Regions from separate parts of the Janthinobacterium sp. 35 genome, predicted to be linked through region 3. Evidence: predicted binding sites of a transcription regulator. Region 3 holds the regulator's gene; each other region holds the start of a gene.
What was found. The regulator sigma-54, encoded in region 3, starts transcription at its own class of promoters, with help from an activator protein. The targets are predictions, from matches to a motif close to TGGCANGNAANCTGCTTT.
Positions count from the first base shown of each region.

Region 1: the regulator sigma-54 is predicted to act here: its motif matches at 1,499-1,516, upstream of CLU93_RS08610 (beta-propeller fold lactonase family protein).
Region 2: the regulator sigma-54 is predicted to act here: its motif matches at 1,030-1,047, upstream of pedF (cytochrome c-550 PedF).
Region 4: the regulator sigma-54 is predicted to act here: its motif matches at 905-922, upstream of pepA (flocculation-associated PEP-CTERM protein PepA).

Region 1 is NZ_PEFN01000001.1:1,911,167-1,914,916, reverse strand. Features, by position in the region: gene CLU93_RS08615 (TonB-dependent receptor family protein) at 1-1,376, opposite strand, end outside; gene CLU93_RS08610 (beta-propeller fold lactonase family protein) at 1,581-2,537, shown strand; gene adh (aldehyde dehydrogenase) at 2,887-3,750, shown strand, end outside.
Region 2 is NZ_PEFN01000001.1:1,916,091-1,919,840, forward strand. Features, by position in the region: gene CLU93_RS08620 (substrate-binding periplasmic protein) at 1-482, opposite strand, end outside; gene pedF (cytochrome c-550 PedF) at 508-993, opposite strand; gene rtcA (RNA 3'-terminal phosphate cyclase) at 1,125-2,144, opposite strand; gene CLU93_RS08635 (RtcB family protein) at 2,161-3,396, opposite strand; gene rtcR (RNA repair transcriptional activator RtcR) at 3,691-3,750, shown strand, end outside.
Region 3 is NZ_PEFN01000001.1:2,111,366-2,115,115, forward strand. Features, by position in the region: gene CLU93_RS09475 (enoyl-CoA hydratase/isomerase family protein) at 1-53, opposite strand, end outside; gene hpf (ribosome hibernation-promoting factor, HPF/YfiA family) at 189-548, opposite strand; gene CLU93_RS09485 (RNA polymerase factor sigma-54) at 618-2,096, opposite strand; gene lptB (LPS export ABC transporter ATP-binding protein) at 2,101-2,856, opposite strand; gene lptA (lipopolysaccharide transport periplasmic protein LptA) at 2,856-3,419, opposite strand; gene lptC (LPS export ABC transporter periplasmic protein LptC) at 3,445-3,750, opposite strand, start outside.
Region 4 is NZ_PEFN01000001.1:4,644,685-4,648,434, reverse strand. Features, by position in the region: gene CLU93_RS20730 (hypothetical protein) at 1-70, opposite strand, end outside; gene CLU93_RS28270 (hypothetical protein) at 200-337, opposite strand; gene CLU93_RS28265 (hypothetical protein) at 576-749, opposite strand; gene pepA (flocculation-associated PEP-CTERM protein PepA) at 998-1,831, shown strand; gene CLU93_RS20720 (nitroreductase family protein) at 1,910-3,031, opposite strand; gene CLU93_RS20715 (ThiF family adenylyltransferase) at 3,028-3,750, opposite strand, start outside.

The DNA.
Region 1 (3,750 bases), 200 kb from region 3:
TGGCTGAACGTGAGGTTGCCGCTGTCGTCGCCATTGCTGAGGAAGTGGTCGTTGACCGCCACTTTCATCTTGCTGTAGCGCACACCTGCGCTCAGCAGCCATGGCCCGCTTTGCCATTCCATCTGGAGATACGGGTCGAGGCTGGAGACGACATCCTGCTCGTCGCGGCGCAGCTTGCCTTTTACGCCAAAGCTATTGCCAATGTAATTTTCATAGCCGGTGCGGTCATCGCTGGAGCGGCCGTAATCGATGCCGATGGTGGTGCTCAGCTTGCCGCCGGCCAGCTGGTTCACGTGCAGCCAGTTGGTATCGATGCCATAGAACTGACGCTGGAAGTCGACCACGCCGCCCGAGTGTGAGGGCGACTTCTGGAAATCGATGTTGAAAGCCTGGTACTGGATCACATCGCGGTTGCCGCCATACACCATCACATGCAGGCGGTCGTCGCCAAACGCTTGTTCATAGGTGGCGCCGATTTGCTGGTGGTCGATGCTCTTGCGCGTGTTGTAGCGTTCTGCAAAGCTGCGTTTTGGAATCTGGTCGTCTTTAGGATCGATTTCACCTGCGCGCGGGTTTGCTGCAAACGTGGCCCAGGTGGCGCCCAGCGGATCTTGCGTGTTGCCCTGGTGCAGGCTGTTGGCGACGATCGTCAGCTTGCTGTCCGCATTGGGCTTGACGGTGATCTTGCCGAACGCCTGTTCGCGCGTGGCGGCGCTGTGGTCGCGGAAGCCGTCCGTGCGGAAGCGCGAACCGTCGAGTACGTAGCCGATGCCGCCTGCCTGGCCTTGTGCCGTCAGGTCCACCTTGCTGGTGCCGAAACTGCCGCCCGTTACATTCAATTCGACGGACGGGGGATTCTGCCCATCCCTGGAAAACAGCTGGATCACGCCGCCAGAATGGTTGCCATAGATGGCAGAAAACGGTCCGCGCAGCACTTCGATGCGCTCGGCCGTATCGAGGTTGAAGGTAGCGGCCTGGCCCTGGCCGTCGGGCATGCTGGCGGGAATGCCATCGCTGATCAGTTTGACGCCGCGTACGCCGAAGGCCGAGCGGGCGCCGAAGCCGCGCGACGAGATCTGCAAGTCTTGCGCGTAATTCTGGCGGTTCTGCACAACCAGGCCCGGCACGGCGGCCAGCGCCTCGGACGCGTTGACGCGGATCTGGCCATCCTGGATGCGGGCGCTGTCGACCACGTCGATCGATGCCGGCACTTCCTGGCTGGGGTGGGCGATGCGGCTGCCGCTGACGACCACCGTATCCATGAGTTGCCCGTTGGCCAGGTTAGCTGCCTCGGCGGCGAAAACGTGGGGGGCGAGGGTGGCGCTGCCGGCGACAAACAGGCTGGCAATGGTGTTCAAGCGGAAACGATGCTGCATGCGGGTTCTCCAATGTGAATAAAAGCCTGCTTGAGCGCGTGAGCGGCGCAGGTCTGCATAGGTGTATCAAGCAATATGCCTGCCATGTCTCCATTGGTGGGCTGAAATTATACGCGTGTCAGTGGCACGGCGTTTGCATGCAGAAATGCTCAGAGGCGCCGATACCGCGCGCTTTTCCCGTGTTTTTCCATTGAAAAGGTGATTATGCCCAACTTCTTCTCACGCTTGCGCCAGGTGTGCTGGCTGCTGCCTGTACTCGCCAGCAGCGCCCTCCAGGCCGCTCCTTTTGCCTATGTTCCCAATGAAAAATCGGGCACCCTGAGCGTGATCGACACGGCGACCGACCAGGTGGTGCGCCAGATCGCGGCAGGCAAGCGGCCGCGTGGCATCGCCGCCGACCCCACCGGGCGGCAATTGTTTGTCACCGATGCCGCCAGCAGCGCCTTGTTGCTGATCGATAACGCGACCGGCACGCCCGTGCGCACGGTGGCGCTGGGCAAGTCGCCCGAAGGCGTCAGCGCTACGCAGGACGGTCGTTACGTGGCCGTGGCCGTCGAGGAAAACAATAGCGTGAGCTTGCTCGATGGTCAGACGGGCGTCTTGCTCGCCGACATCAAGGTGCAGGGACGCAATCCGGAACATGCCGTGTTCAGCCCGGACGGGCGCTGGCTGCTGGTCAGTGCGGAAGAGGCCGAGCAAGTCGATGTCATTGATGTGGCGCAACGCCGCCAGGTGGCTTCCATCGCCGTGGGCCTGCGTCCGCGTGGCATCGGTTTCAGTCCGGACTCCGGCCGCGCCTACGTGGCGTGCGAACTGGTCAACGCCGTGTATGTGATCGACATGGCCGCGCGCAAGGCGATTGCCACCATTCCAGCGGGCAAGAATGCCAACGGCATCGCCGTCCATCCTGGCGGCAAGCAGGTGTATGTCTCGAACGGTACGGACGGCACGGTGATGGTGATCGATACGGCCAGCCACCAGGTCACGGCCACCATTGCCGTCGGCAAGCGCCCGTGGAACATGGCCATCACGCCCGATGGCAGCAAGCTGTACGTGGCCAATGGCCGCTCGAACAGCGTTTCCGTCATCGATACGGCCAGCGCGCGCAAGGTGGCCGATATTGCCGTGGGCGAATTGCCATGGGGCGTGGTGATACGGTAGTGGTACAGGAGTAGGTGTTCCAGTCTGGTACACCTGTTCCATTGTGCAGCGGCGCAGGGGGCGCGATGCGGGCTGGCGTCCAGGCTGGCACGGATCGGAACAGGGGCCGCGCCGCTTGTTCAAAACGCCAACAGAGCCGCGCCCTCCGCTCAAGCCCGGGGCGTGCGCTGAAAAGCGCGCCGGGTTTGACGCCACGCCCTTGCAACAGGGGGAAAAGCGGCTAAGTTTGTAGTGGGATGGTGAGCTGGCACGGCATTTGCGGAAGACTCCGTGTACTCACCCCATCTGTACCAGGACGTTTGATTTTAATTAAAGCAATTCCATTCTAATTAACCCGATAGAGGACGACATGAATCTCGCAGACATCAGCAAACTGGGCGTAGCCAATCCCTTCAAACAACGCTATGACAATTACATCGGCGGTCAGTTCGTTGCACCAGTAAAAGGTGAATACTTTCCTAACATCACGCCCATCACGGGCTTGCCGTTTTGCGAAATCGCCCGTTCCACGGCGGAAGACGTCGAGCTGGCGCTGGACGCCGCGCATGCCGCCAAGGATGCCTGGGGCAAGACTTCACCCGCCGAGCGCGCCAATATCCTGAATCGCATCGCCGACCGCATCGAACAGAACCTGAGCCTGATCGCCACGGCGGAAACCATCGACAACGGCAAGCCGATCCGTGAAACGATGAATGCCGACATTCCGCTGGCCATCGACCATTTCCGTTACTTCGCCGGCTGCATCCGCGCGCAGGAAGGTTCCGTCGCGCAAATCGATGCGGAAACCTATGCCTATCACTACCATGAGCCGCTGGGCGTCGTGGGCCAGATCATCCCGTGGAATTTCCCAATTCTGATGGCCGTGTGGAAACTGGCGCCAGCCCTGGCCGCCGGCAATTGCGTGGTGCTCAAACCGGCCGAGCAAACCCCGGCGTCCATCATGGTGTTGATCGAACTGATCGGCGACTTGCTGCCACCGGGCGTGCTGAACATCATCAACGGTTTCGGCCTGGAAGCGGGCAAGCCGCTGGCGTCGAGCAAGCGCATCGCCAAGATCGCCTTCACGGGTGAAACGGGCACGGGCCGCTTGATCATGGGTTATGCGGCGCAAAACCTGATTCCCGTCACCCTGGAGCTGGGCGGCAAGTCGCCGAACATCTTCTTTGAAGATGTGATGGATGCCGATGATGATTATTTCGACAAGTGCCTGGAA
Region 2 (3,750 bases), 200 kb from region 3:
ACCTTTTCCACGCCGATACGCTTGCCGGCCAGCGAAGCGACGCCATCGAATTGCGGCACGGCTTGCGCACTGCGTACCAGGCGCACCGTTTCCACGTAATACGGCGCAAAGATTTCCACCTTGTCGTTGTCCGCCATCAACTTCTTGTCGACCGGCACATGCAGCATCACGTCGGCGGGACCATAGCCGAGGTAATGCCCCTTCCACACCATATTGCGCAAATCGTCGTTCAGGTTTTCACCGGCGGGAAAGGGCAGCAAGCTCAGTTTCAAGCCCAGCTTTTTCGCCAGCGCTTCGGCAATGTCGATATCGATGCCCGTTCCCTTGTCGGAAAACGGCGCAAACTCGTTATACACCGCCACTTTCAGGCTGCCCGACTGCTGCACTTTCTGCCAGTCGGCGCGCGCTGGCGCGGCTGCGCACAGCGCCAGGCAGGCGAGCGAAAGCATCGCGCGCGCGCCCGGAAGTTGAAATGAACGCATGGGACTCCTTCGTTATCAATTCGACCTAATTAGATTCGCGGCGGGTTTCCAGGTAGGTCTTGATGGCCCACATGGCTTCCTGGTTGAAGACGCCTTCGAACGGCGGCATGTACACGGCGCCATTGCGTACTTTACCGTGGCGAATAGTCGTCAGGAAATAATTGTCCGTTTCCTTGTAGCAGGCCTGTTTCTTTGTCTCATTTTTGATGCCGAAGCAATCGCGGTCGAGCTGGCGCAAGTCCGGCGCGATGCCGCCCGAGATGGCTTCGATGCCGTGGCAGCGGGCGCAATTCTGGTTGTAGGCCGAGGTGCCCACCGTCAAGGCCAGCTTGTTGCCCCGATACGGGTTTTGTTCGAGCCACTTGTCGCCCACCTTGGGCAAGCCCGTGGTGTCGACGCCTTGCGGCGTGACATTGCCGTGCGCATAGGCCTGCGGCAAGGTCAGCAGGGAAGTGAGGGCCACGGCGCCGGCGGCTGCCACGCCGAGCAGGGTACGGATGGAATAGGTCATGCTGGTCTCCTTGGTTTTTTTAGTGAATATCCAAGAAGAGCAAATGCCATGCCATGCGTACATGCCCCACATCCGACCGCCCATGTATCAATTTGGAACAGCTGCAACAGGTAGCTGTGTCACCACGAGGGTCAGGCGGCGGCCACCGTGCAGATGCTGCCCCGCTCCTGCGGCTCGAAAGTGATACGCACGGGCAAAAATCGGGCAATCACTTCAGCATTCGTCAGCGCATGTTGCGAGACCTTGTTGCAACTGAAGCTACCGCCACCGGCCAGCGCCATGGGCAGCAAGAGCTGGTCGGCCAGGTGCTCGCCGACTGCCGCGTCCGTCTTGAGATAGGCACGCACCTCGTTCAACAGGCGCTTGGCCACCGTTTCGGCCAGCAAGGACTTTTCGCCGAACGAGGTAAATACTTCCGTGACGTGCTCATGTTCCAAGGTCAGCAACAGGACGTTGCCCGGTCCCTGCTCCGCCGGCAAGCCGACGAGGCGCAGCTGCTTGCCGCTCCAGCCCATGCCGTCGGCGACACGCTCGAGCTCGCGTTGCGCCACGTTCACATGCACGCCCGCCACCACGCTTTCCGCATACCCGGCCTTGCGTTCGCCGCGCTGCAGCAGCGAAATGGGCCGCAAGCGCTGGCACGGTTGCACGGTGGCCAGCACCTCGCCGCCGCCCGCGGGATGAAAACCATAGCGCTGTTGCGTCATCTCCACGTCGGCGCCCATTTGTTCCAGGATGCGGCCATACGCGCGCTGCAGGAAATGCACGGGCGGCGCCATGGCATTGTGCGTGCCGCCACTGATGCGCACGGTCGACGGCCCATCCGCATGCAGCAGGGCCGGCAGCAGGGTTTGCAATACCAGGGTGCAACTGCCGGCGCTGCCGATGGCAAAGCGGTAATCACCGCTACGTATGGGACCAGGCATAAATTCCAGGCTCGTTGCGCGCAGCGCCACCGGCGTCGTGCGCGCCCCGCAAATGGCGGCTGCCGCCTGCACGGCCAGCAGATGCTGGCGCAGCAAGCCGGGCTTGTCCCGTCCCGCGCGGATGTTAATCAGCCGGAACGGCTGCCCCGTGATCATCGACAAACTCAGCGCCGAGCGCAAAATCTGTCCGCCGCCTTCGCCTTGCGCTCCATCAATTTCTATCATCTCTGCTTTCTCTCTGTTAACCTTTGACGCACACGACCTGCTTCAGGATATGCACCACATCGACCAGTTCGCGCTGTGCCAGCATCACCGCGTCGATATCCTTGTAGGCCATCGGAATCTCATCGATCACATTTTCATCCTTGCGGCATTCCACGCCCTCGGTGGCGCGGATCTGGTCGGTCAGGTTGAAGCGCCGCTTCGCTTCCGTGCGACTCATCGTGCGTCCGGCACCGTGGCTGCAGCTATGGAAACTCTCCGCATTGCCCTTGCCGCGCACGATAAAACTCTTCGCGCCCATGGAGCCGGGAATGATCCCCAGCTCGCCGGCGCGGGCCGACACGGCACCCTTGCGCGTGACCAGCACGTCCTTGCCGAAGTGGTGTTCCTTCTGCACATAGTTGTGGTGGCAGTTGACGGCCTCCACATGCGTCTGGAACGGCTTATGGATGACCGTGCGCACGGCCGCGATCAGGTTCATCATCATCACTTCGCGGTTGTTGCGCGCAAAACGCTGCGCCCAGCCCACCGCTTCCACGTAATCGTCATAATGCTGCGTACCTTCGGCCAGGTAAGCCAGGTCCTGGTCGGGCAGGTTGATGAAGTGCGTGCGCATATCCTGCTTGGCCAGTTCGATGAAATGCGTGCCGATGGCATTGCCCACGCCGCGCGAGCCGGAATGCAGCATGAACCACACAGAGCCCTGCTCGTCGAGGCACACTTCGATGAAGTGGTTACCGCTGCCCAAAGTTCCCAGGTGGCGGTAGTGATTCGTATTTTTCAGCTTCGGCGTTTTCAGGCAGATGGCATCGAACTCGTCCTTCAGCTGCAGCCAGGCCGCATCGACCACCGAAGGCGGGGTATGCCAGGAACCCTCGTCACGGCCGCGGTGGCCGCGCGTCTTCGGCGACATCCCGTGCGGAATGGCGCGTTCGATGGCGCTGCGCAGTGGTCCCAGGTTATCAGGCAAGTCGCTGGCCGTCAGCGTGGTTTTCGCCGCCATCATGCCGCATCCGATATCCACGCCGACGGCCGCCGGAATCACCGCACCCAGGGTGGGAATCACGCTGCCGATGGTCGAACCTTTACCCAGGTGGACGTCGGGCATGACGGCGATATGCTTGTAAATGAACGGCAGGGTCGCCGTGTTGCGCAATTGTTTTTTGGCCGCTTCTTCGACGGGCACGCCACGGGTCCACATTTTGACGGGACGGCTGCCTTCGGTATGCAGGACTTCGTATTCTTCGTTTTTCATCTGCTTCTTTTCTTCTATTTTATAGGGGTGATGACAAGGCTTGGTAAAACGTCTGCCGACGTATCGGCTGTGGAGGTCGGTATTGGCCATTTTCGTTCCTCCCTGCTCTCTACTTTCATCTCGTTGCTACACTCTCTAACGCAAGCGCTGTGCCAGCTTTCAATATTTCACCCAAGATACCTATAAACCATTGATTTAATTAAACAATATTTGAATGCATGTTCTGCCGAGCAAGTTCCTGCGCATTAGAATCTAAACTATAATTATCTTTTAAGATAAATATTTATCCAATTTATGCAAGCAAAACGCACCGTCGTCATCGGCTTTCTCGGCACGCAGCTCGACAATGGCAGG
Region 3 (3,750 bases):
AGCACGATGTGCCCGGTACGGTTGCGGATGGAGGTCTGGACGAAGTCGCTCATGGGAAAATGAAAGAAGTGAGAGTAGGCACATTCTAGCGCCTGCACGGGCAACATTGCGCTCGACAGGCAGGGGCGCAAAAAAGGGCGCAATGTGCGCCCTTAGTTGATCACAACCGGTTGAAAGTCGCAGGCCGTTTAGACGGCGGCTAATTCTTCTTCCGAGTTGTCTGGCAGATGCTTGATCGCCTCTTTACCGTGCCCTTGCACTTTGGTTTTGTATTTCATCACTTGCCTGTCCAGCTTGTCGATCAGGATATCGATTGCGGCATACAGGTCATGCGCCAGGCTTTCCACATAGACAGTTTTGCCACTCAGACGCAGGTTGACTTCGGCCTTTTGACGTTTTTCTTTCTCTTTGAGGTTATCCACGGTCAGAATCACGGCGATATCGATAACTTGATCGAAATGACGTTTCACGCGCTCCAGCTTCGTTTGTACGTATTCACGGATGGCTGGTGTCACTTCGAGATGATGTCCGCTGATGGTGAGATTCATACACACTCCTAAAGATGATCGGGTTCGTGCGGTCCATCCTATCCGGCCCGCAGAGGAACCGAAAAAAACTTACAAACACTTACGCAGGCTCACTGGCGGAATTTTCAACGCTTCCCGGTATTTGGCAACAGTACGTCGCGCAATCACCATGCCTTGTTCCCCCAGCATGTCCGCAATCTTACTGTCGGATAAAGGATTTTTAGGGTCTTCTGCTCCTGTCAGTTGCACGATCAATGCCCGTATCGCCGTCGATGATGCTTCGCCCCCCGCTTCGGTGGCGACGTGGCTACCAAAGAAATATTTCAACTCGAACATGCCGTGCGGGGTCAGCATGTACTTTTGAGTTGTTACCCGCGAGATAGTACTCTCGTGTAAACCCAGTGTATCAGCTATTTCACGGAGCACAAGGGGGCGCATGGCAACGGCCCCATGCGAGAAAAAGTTCTTTTGTCTTTCTACTATCGCCTGTGCCACGCGCAGGATCGTGTCGAAGCGCTGGCGCATATTCTTGATCAGCCACTTGGCTTCCTGCAACTGTGCGCCCATGGCGCCCTCGCCCTTGCCCTGCTTGAGCAAGTTGGCGTACATGGCGTTGACGCGCAGGCGCGGCATGACGTCGTTGTTCAGGGTGACTTGCCAGCCATTGCGCGCACGCTTGACGACGACGTCGGGCACCACGTAATCGGACACGTCCGAGGCGAACACGGCGCCCGGATGCGGATTGCACTGGCGAATCACCGTCTGCGCTTCACGCAAGTCTTCCTCGTCGCAATCGAGGGCTTTTTTCAGCTTGTTGAAATCGCGCTGGGCAAACCAGGCCAGGTGCTTTTCCACGATGACGAGGGCCATGCGCCGCGTCACCATGGCGACGTGCGGCAAACGCTTGATTTGCAGCGCCAGGCATTCGGACGCATTGCGCGCACCCACGCCGGGCGGATCGAAACTTTGCAGCAGGGACAAGGCCGTGCGCATCTCGTCGGCGTCGATTTCCAGCTCTTCCGGCAGGCGCGCCAGGATGTCGTCGAGCGACTCTTCCAGGTAGCCATTGTCGTCGAGCGCGTCGATGATCAGTTCGACCAGCGCGCGGTCGCGCAACTCGAGCACCGTCACGCGCATCTGCTCCATCAGGTGCTCGCGCAGGGTGCAGTGATGGGCCTCCAATTGCGGACGCGAATCTTCGTCATCGGGCGCCTTGCCCCGGCTCGCCTCGCTCCAGTCGCTGTCGCCACCGTCTGCGGCGGCCGGGCTGTCGCTCGCCTCGCCGTCAAAGGTCTCCGCTTCGGCCGGCGCCGCAGGCGCATCCTGGCCTGGCGGCTGGGGCGGCGCTTCGGCCGGCGCGGCCGTGGAACTCAGGGCTCCGTCGGACAGCAGGCGCAGCGAATGGTCGAGCGGATCGTCGAGGCGCTCGAGCAAGGGATTGTCCGTCAGCAGTTGCTCGAGTTCCTGGTGCAATTCCAGGGTAGACAATTGCAACAGGCGTATCGATTGCTGCAACTGCGGCGTCAGTGCCAGGTGCTGCGAAGTGCGCAGCTGCAATGATTGTTTCATTGGCTCACATGCGGAAGTGTTCGCCCAGGTAGACCCGGCGTACCGACTCGTTCGCGATGATGTCGTCGGGGCGTCCCGACGCCAGCACCGAGCCCTGGTTGATGATGTAGGCACGGTCGCAGATACCCAGCGTCTCGCGCACATTATGGTCGGTGATCAGCACGCCGATATTGCGCTCCTTCAAGAAGCGCACGATGCGCTGGATCTCGATCACGGCGATCGGGTCGACACCGGCGAACGGTTCGTCGAGCAGCACGAAACGTGGGTCGGTCGCCAGCGCGCGGGCGATTTCCACGCGGCGGCGCTCGCCGCCCGACAGCGACAGCGCCTGGTTCTCGCGCAACTTTTCAATCTGCAAGTCAGCCAGCAATTTATCCAGGCGCTCCTCGATCTCGGCCTTCTTCAAAGGACGGCCTTCGACGGTCTGGATTTCCAGCACGGCGCGGATATTGTCTTCCACCGTCAGCTTGCGGAAGACGGACGCTTCCTGCGGCAGATACGACAGGCCCATCTGCGCGCGGCGGTGGATCGGCAGGCGGGAAATGTCCACGCCGCTGATATCGATGCTGCCGCCGTCCGACGGCACCAGGCCGACGATCATGTAGAACGAGGTGGTCTTGCCGGCGCCGTTCGGGCCCAGCAATCCCACCACTTCGCCGCATTCGACTTGCAGCGATACATCATGCACGACTTGCCGCTTGCCATAGGTTTTTTGCAGCCCGCGAACGATCAGGGTGCTGCCGCAACGTGTATTGTCCATTAGTTCTTTCCTGGTGCGGGCGTGGCCGGCGCCTTGGGCTTCGGCTGGATCACCATGCGCACGCTGCCGCCATCGGGGGTGCTGGTGCCGCTGTCGGAATTTTCCATTTTGAATACTTCCTTGCGGCTGTCATACGAGATGAAGGCGCCGTTGGCCACGTCGGTCACTTTCGTGCCTTCCAGGCGCGTCAGCTTGGCCTTGGAAAACAGTTTCACCACTTCCGTCTTGTTATCGTATTCCACGCGCTCCGCCTCGCCTTCCACCCACAGGTCACCCGCGCCATCGCGCTTCTGGCGGAAGGTGGCCAGCTTGCCGGGATCGGCCCAGAAGGTGATGAACTGGTAGCCTTGCGGGTCTTCCGTGATCAGGGCCCGGCCCGCCTTCATGGTCAGAGTCCCTTTCACCAGCACGACGTCGCCCGTCAGGGTACGCACCTGCTTGACGTCATCGACGTGGCCGCTACGTGCCGTGATGACGGCTTCCTTCTCGGAATCGGCCTTCTCGGCATGCGCCACGCCCATCATGGCCAGAGAAAATACGGTCAACAGCAAGATATTCTTCATAGTATGGTTTCCTTGTTTCATTCTGTCATTTTGCCGCCGCAGCCGGGCGCGGTTTCGGCGGGAGGACCATGCGCAGCGCATTCGACACTTCCACCACGCCGGTGGCGTTATTGGCCTTCATGCCGATGCCATTGATGCGCGAGGCGCCCGTCAGGATATCGACAGGCACGTCCGTTTCCATTCTTTCTTCATCCGGGAATACCGTCAGCGCTTCCGTCTTGACTGTCAGGTTCTGCGCCTTCGGACTGGCCACGCGGTCGATCACGACATTGCGGTGCAGTTGCAGCCGGGTATTGCCCTGGTCGATATGCGCCAGTTCCGCATTCATGTT
Region 4 (3,750 bases), 2.5 Mb from region 3:
CGGTCTTGATGCCGCGTGCAACTTGCTCCAGCGCGTCATATTCATCGGTTGTTAATTTCTCGTTCTTCATTACTTTTCCATAAAAGGCCAGGTGTTCGGCCCCCATGGTACGCGCCCCGCTGCGCATCGGCAACAGGCAACGTGATTCAGTCGCCGCCCACCCCACGGATGGCGTACTGAAAATGCGCGTGAAGCGCGCTTATTTGTAGCTGCGCAGCAGCAGCCACGCCAGGCCGCAGCCAGCCACGGCGCCCGCCAGCGCCAGCGCCGCGAGGTTTTTGCCGGTGATCACTGGGCGCCGGCCCAGGTAGATTTTGTTATGCAAGGAATTGCCCATGATGGTCTCCTGTACAAGAATTTTTATGATGTCTCATTATAAGAACAGAATCGTGACGGCCACATGACACACAGCAGTTAGCGCTTAATTTGTATCCACTCGGCAATGTTTATTGGCATTTTTGTTGTTTAATTGGCGTGACAACCCCGCCGCCCGCACAATTCATTTCCGACCAGAAATAAACAGCGCGCGGCAGTGGCATCGCCGCTCAGGTGTGCCCAGGTGCGCGACGACTTGGTCAGCCCATCCTGACGGGCGGCGGGGGTGGTGTCGGTTCCTCGACGGGCACGGGGTCCGTGTGCGGCGGCTTGTCCGGCGGCGGCGTCAGCGGATCGCCTTCGGGCGGCGGCGGGATATCCGGTTCAGGCGTGCTGTGCGCACGCAGCGGGGCATGACGGGATGGTAGTTGCATGGTGACCTCCTTTGCCCCACTCTAGCCGATGACAGGAAAGACTGGCGCCCGCGAGCCGCGCCATCGGCCGGGTAAAACGTCGATTTTTTTTACACAAGCACGAAAAACGCCATCCCTGTTTTTATAAGCTGTTGAATTTAAATACAAATATTACATGGTACGAATTCTGCTTCAAGGGCGTATGAGGTTATCTGAGGCAGCCGCCACAGTGACCTGGTCCGATCAACCCTCACGCTGAAGGAAATGCCATGAAAACGCTGTCCTCGTTTCTGCGTCTCGCTCTCTCCGCGGCCACCATCGGCGCCGCGCTGATCAGTGCTCCCGCATTCGCTGGTCCTTTGTTTACCGTCAATGAAGGTTCCGTCCCCGGTGCCGCAGCCAATCTGGTGGTGGCCGACCGCATCAGCTTTGAATATCACGCGCGCGTCGAACAAACCATCGTTGGCGGTTTGGGTGGTGGCAACGATCCCTTCACTCAGACAGGCTTTCTGAGCAAGGCCGCTTTCGGCAGTCCCAATGGCGGCAGCGTGCCATCGCAACTGAACGCCCTGAATGGCTATGGCATCTATGGCCTGTTTTCCATCACCGGTCAGTCCGATACGCTGGCTGGCGGGATCTTCGCTACCTTTCAAACCCTGACCATGACCTTGTACATCGACCCCAACCAGGATACGGCACTGTCGGTCAGTAACGTCGCAGGCTCGCCGGTGAATGTGGGTGGCGTCTCCGGGGATGACTATGCGATCGTGACCTACACGCTCGACGTGGGCGAAGCACACATTTTCGCCGGCCTGGCCCAGGGCGACTTCAAGGCCTTGCTGAACGCCACATTGACGCCGCAAGGACAGTTGTTCTTCGTCAACCCCAACCCGTTTTTCCCGCTGGAGTCCCTCAGCGGGAATACCAACAGCTTCATCGGCGGCAGCCTGACCGACAGTTTCGTCGCGATGGCCGACGGTGGCGGCCTGGAATTATTCCAGGCCGCTGTACCTGAACCAGGCACCATCGCCCTGCTCGGTATCGGCCTGTTTGGCCTGGGCATGACTGCGCGCCGCCAGCAACGCGGGCAACGCCAGGCCTGACATGCGATCATCCAGTCTGAAAGCCGCTGATGTCCTCAGCGGCTTTTTTCGCTGCGGCAAGCGGCAAGCCCATGCCGCTCACGCAAGCGTCCTCCCGTTGACCGGCGCCACCAGCAAGTCTTGCAACGGCCGGCGCAAGGAGCGCGCCTGGGCTGCCGGGCCGGCGCCGATGCGGCCAAGGAACACGGCCCGATCAAACGCCACCGCACCCAGCACGGCCTGGCATTGCAGCGCCAGTTCCTGCGCCAGTTCCAGCATGCCGTCGGTGCGCGAAAAGGCCCGCCGTTCGCGCACATAACGGGCGAAGATCAGCGGCGTCAGTTCCGGCTGTAACTGCAGGCCCAGCTGCGTGGCCGTCAACCAGAAGCGCTGCATGGCCCTGCCCGCCGCCACGTAATCGTCGATGTGACGCGGCGGCGCCTCGGCCAGCAGCACGAAATGCGCGGCGCAATACAGGCCCGGCAGCAAGTCCATCTGCAGACGCGGGGCAATGGTGCCTCCCAGCCAGGTATTGAAAAAATCCACGCGGCGCCAGCTGTGCATGACCCAGCGCATCAGCCGCGCCGTCATCGGGTCGACACCGAGCGCCTGTTCCGGGATGCGGTCGGCGCTGAAGCGCGCGCCCCATTCGATGACGTCGCGGTGCACCTTGTGCGCTTCGGGCATGGTCAGGCGCAGCTTCGCATTGTCAAACATCAGGCGCGCACAGGCCAGGCGCATGCGCCAGCCTTCGAACCACTGCACGCTGTAGCCGGGCGGCAAGCTGGCCGCCAGCGCCGCTTTTTCACTGGCGCGCAGGTGGCGCGTGCTGAGCCGTCGCCGCTGCACGCTGCGTTGCGGCAGGAAGGCCACCAGCGGGTCGGGCAGCATGCCGGGGCTGTCGACAAAGCGCACGTCAAACGTGGGCAAGGTGTCGGGCAAGCCGCCGCGCCGGCGCGCTTCCATGCGCAAACCATGGCTGCTGGCCGCCAGCGCCATGCTTTCGAGCAAGGCACCCAGCGACAGCTGGCTGGGATGGCCGTCGAGGTCATACACGCAGTGGCTGCGCGTATCGAAGCCATGCACCACGACATGGCGCGGGGCCACGACTTCAAAGCGCCACGGCTGCGTATTGTCGCCGCTGGGTGCCCAGCGCGCCTGGTCGAGGATGTCTTCCAGCACAGAATCGATCTGCGCGATCAGCGGTGCTTGTGCCATCATGCCCCCTGCGCCGCGCGCCGGCGCTTGATGATGGCCATCGTCAGGCGTTGCAGCGGATGACGGTTGCCGCCGGGACGCCAGGTACGCACGAGCTTGTTGCGGTAGGCGTCGAAATGCATGCCGTGCGGTGCCGCCATCACCTTGCCGCGCTTCAAGAGTATTTTCAGCGCCTCGGTGGCGGCCGCGCCCGCGCACAGCTGGCAACCCATGATGGTCGACGGTCCGCGCCGCTCCTTCAGGTTGATGGCCGACGGGTCGACCAGGTAGGGGCCGTGCAAGCCGGCCGGCGCCAGCCCGACGAGAAAGCGCAGGGCTTTTTCTTCTTCGGGCAAGTCGCCCCAGCCAAAATACTCTTCGAACGTCATGCCGCCGGGCATGAAGCTGAGCACGGCCGTGCCCATGCCCAGCGGCGCGGCCGTGATGGCGGGGATGCCCAGGCGCGCGCAGGTGGCGAAGGTGGCCTGGCGCGCGGGAAAGGCAAAGAAATCCAGGCCGTCCACATACAGGTCGACACCGGCAAAAAACTCCGCCAGGTTGCTGTCGTGTATGCCGTCAGGAAATTGTTTAATCTCCAGTTCGGGATTGATGTCCATCGCCATCTGCGCCAGCACGGCCACCTTGGGCTGGCCCAGGGTGGAGACCATGGCGCCGGCCTGGCGATTGAAGTTGGCGATATCGAAGGTATCGAAATCGGCGATGTGAAAAGCGCCGATGCCCAG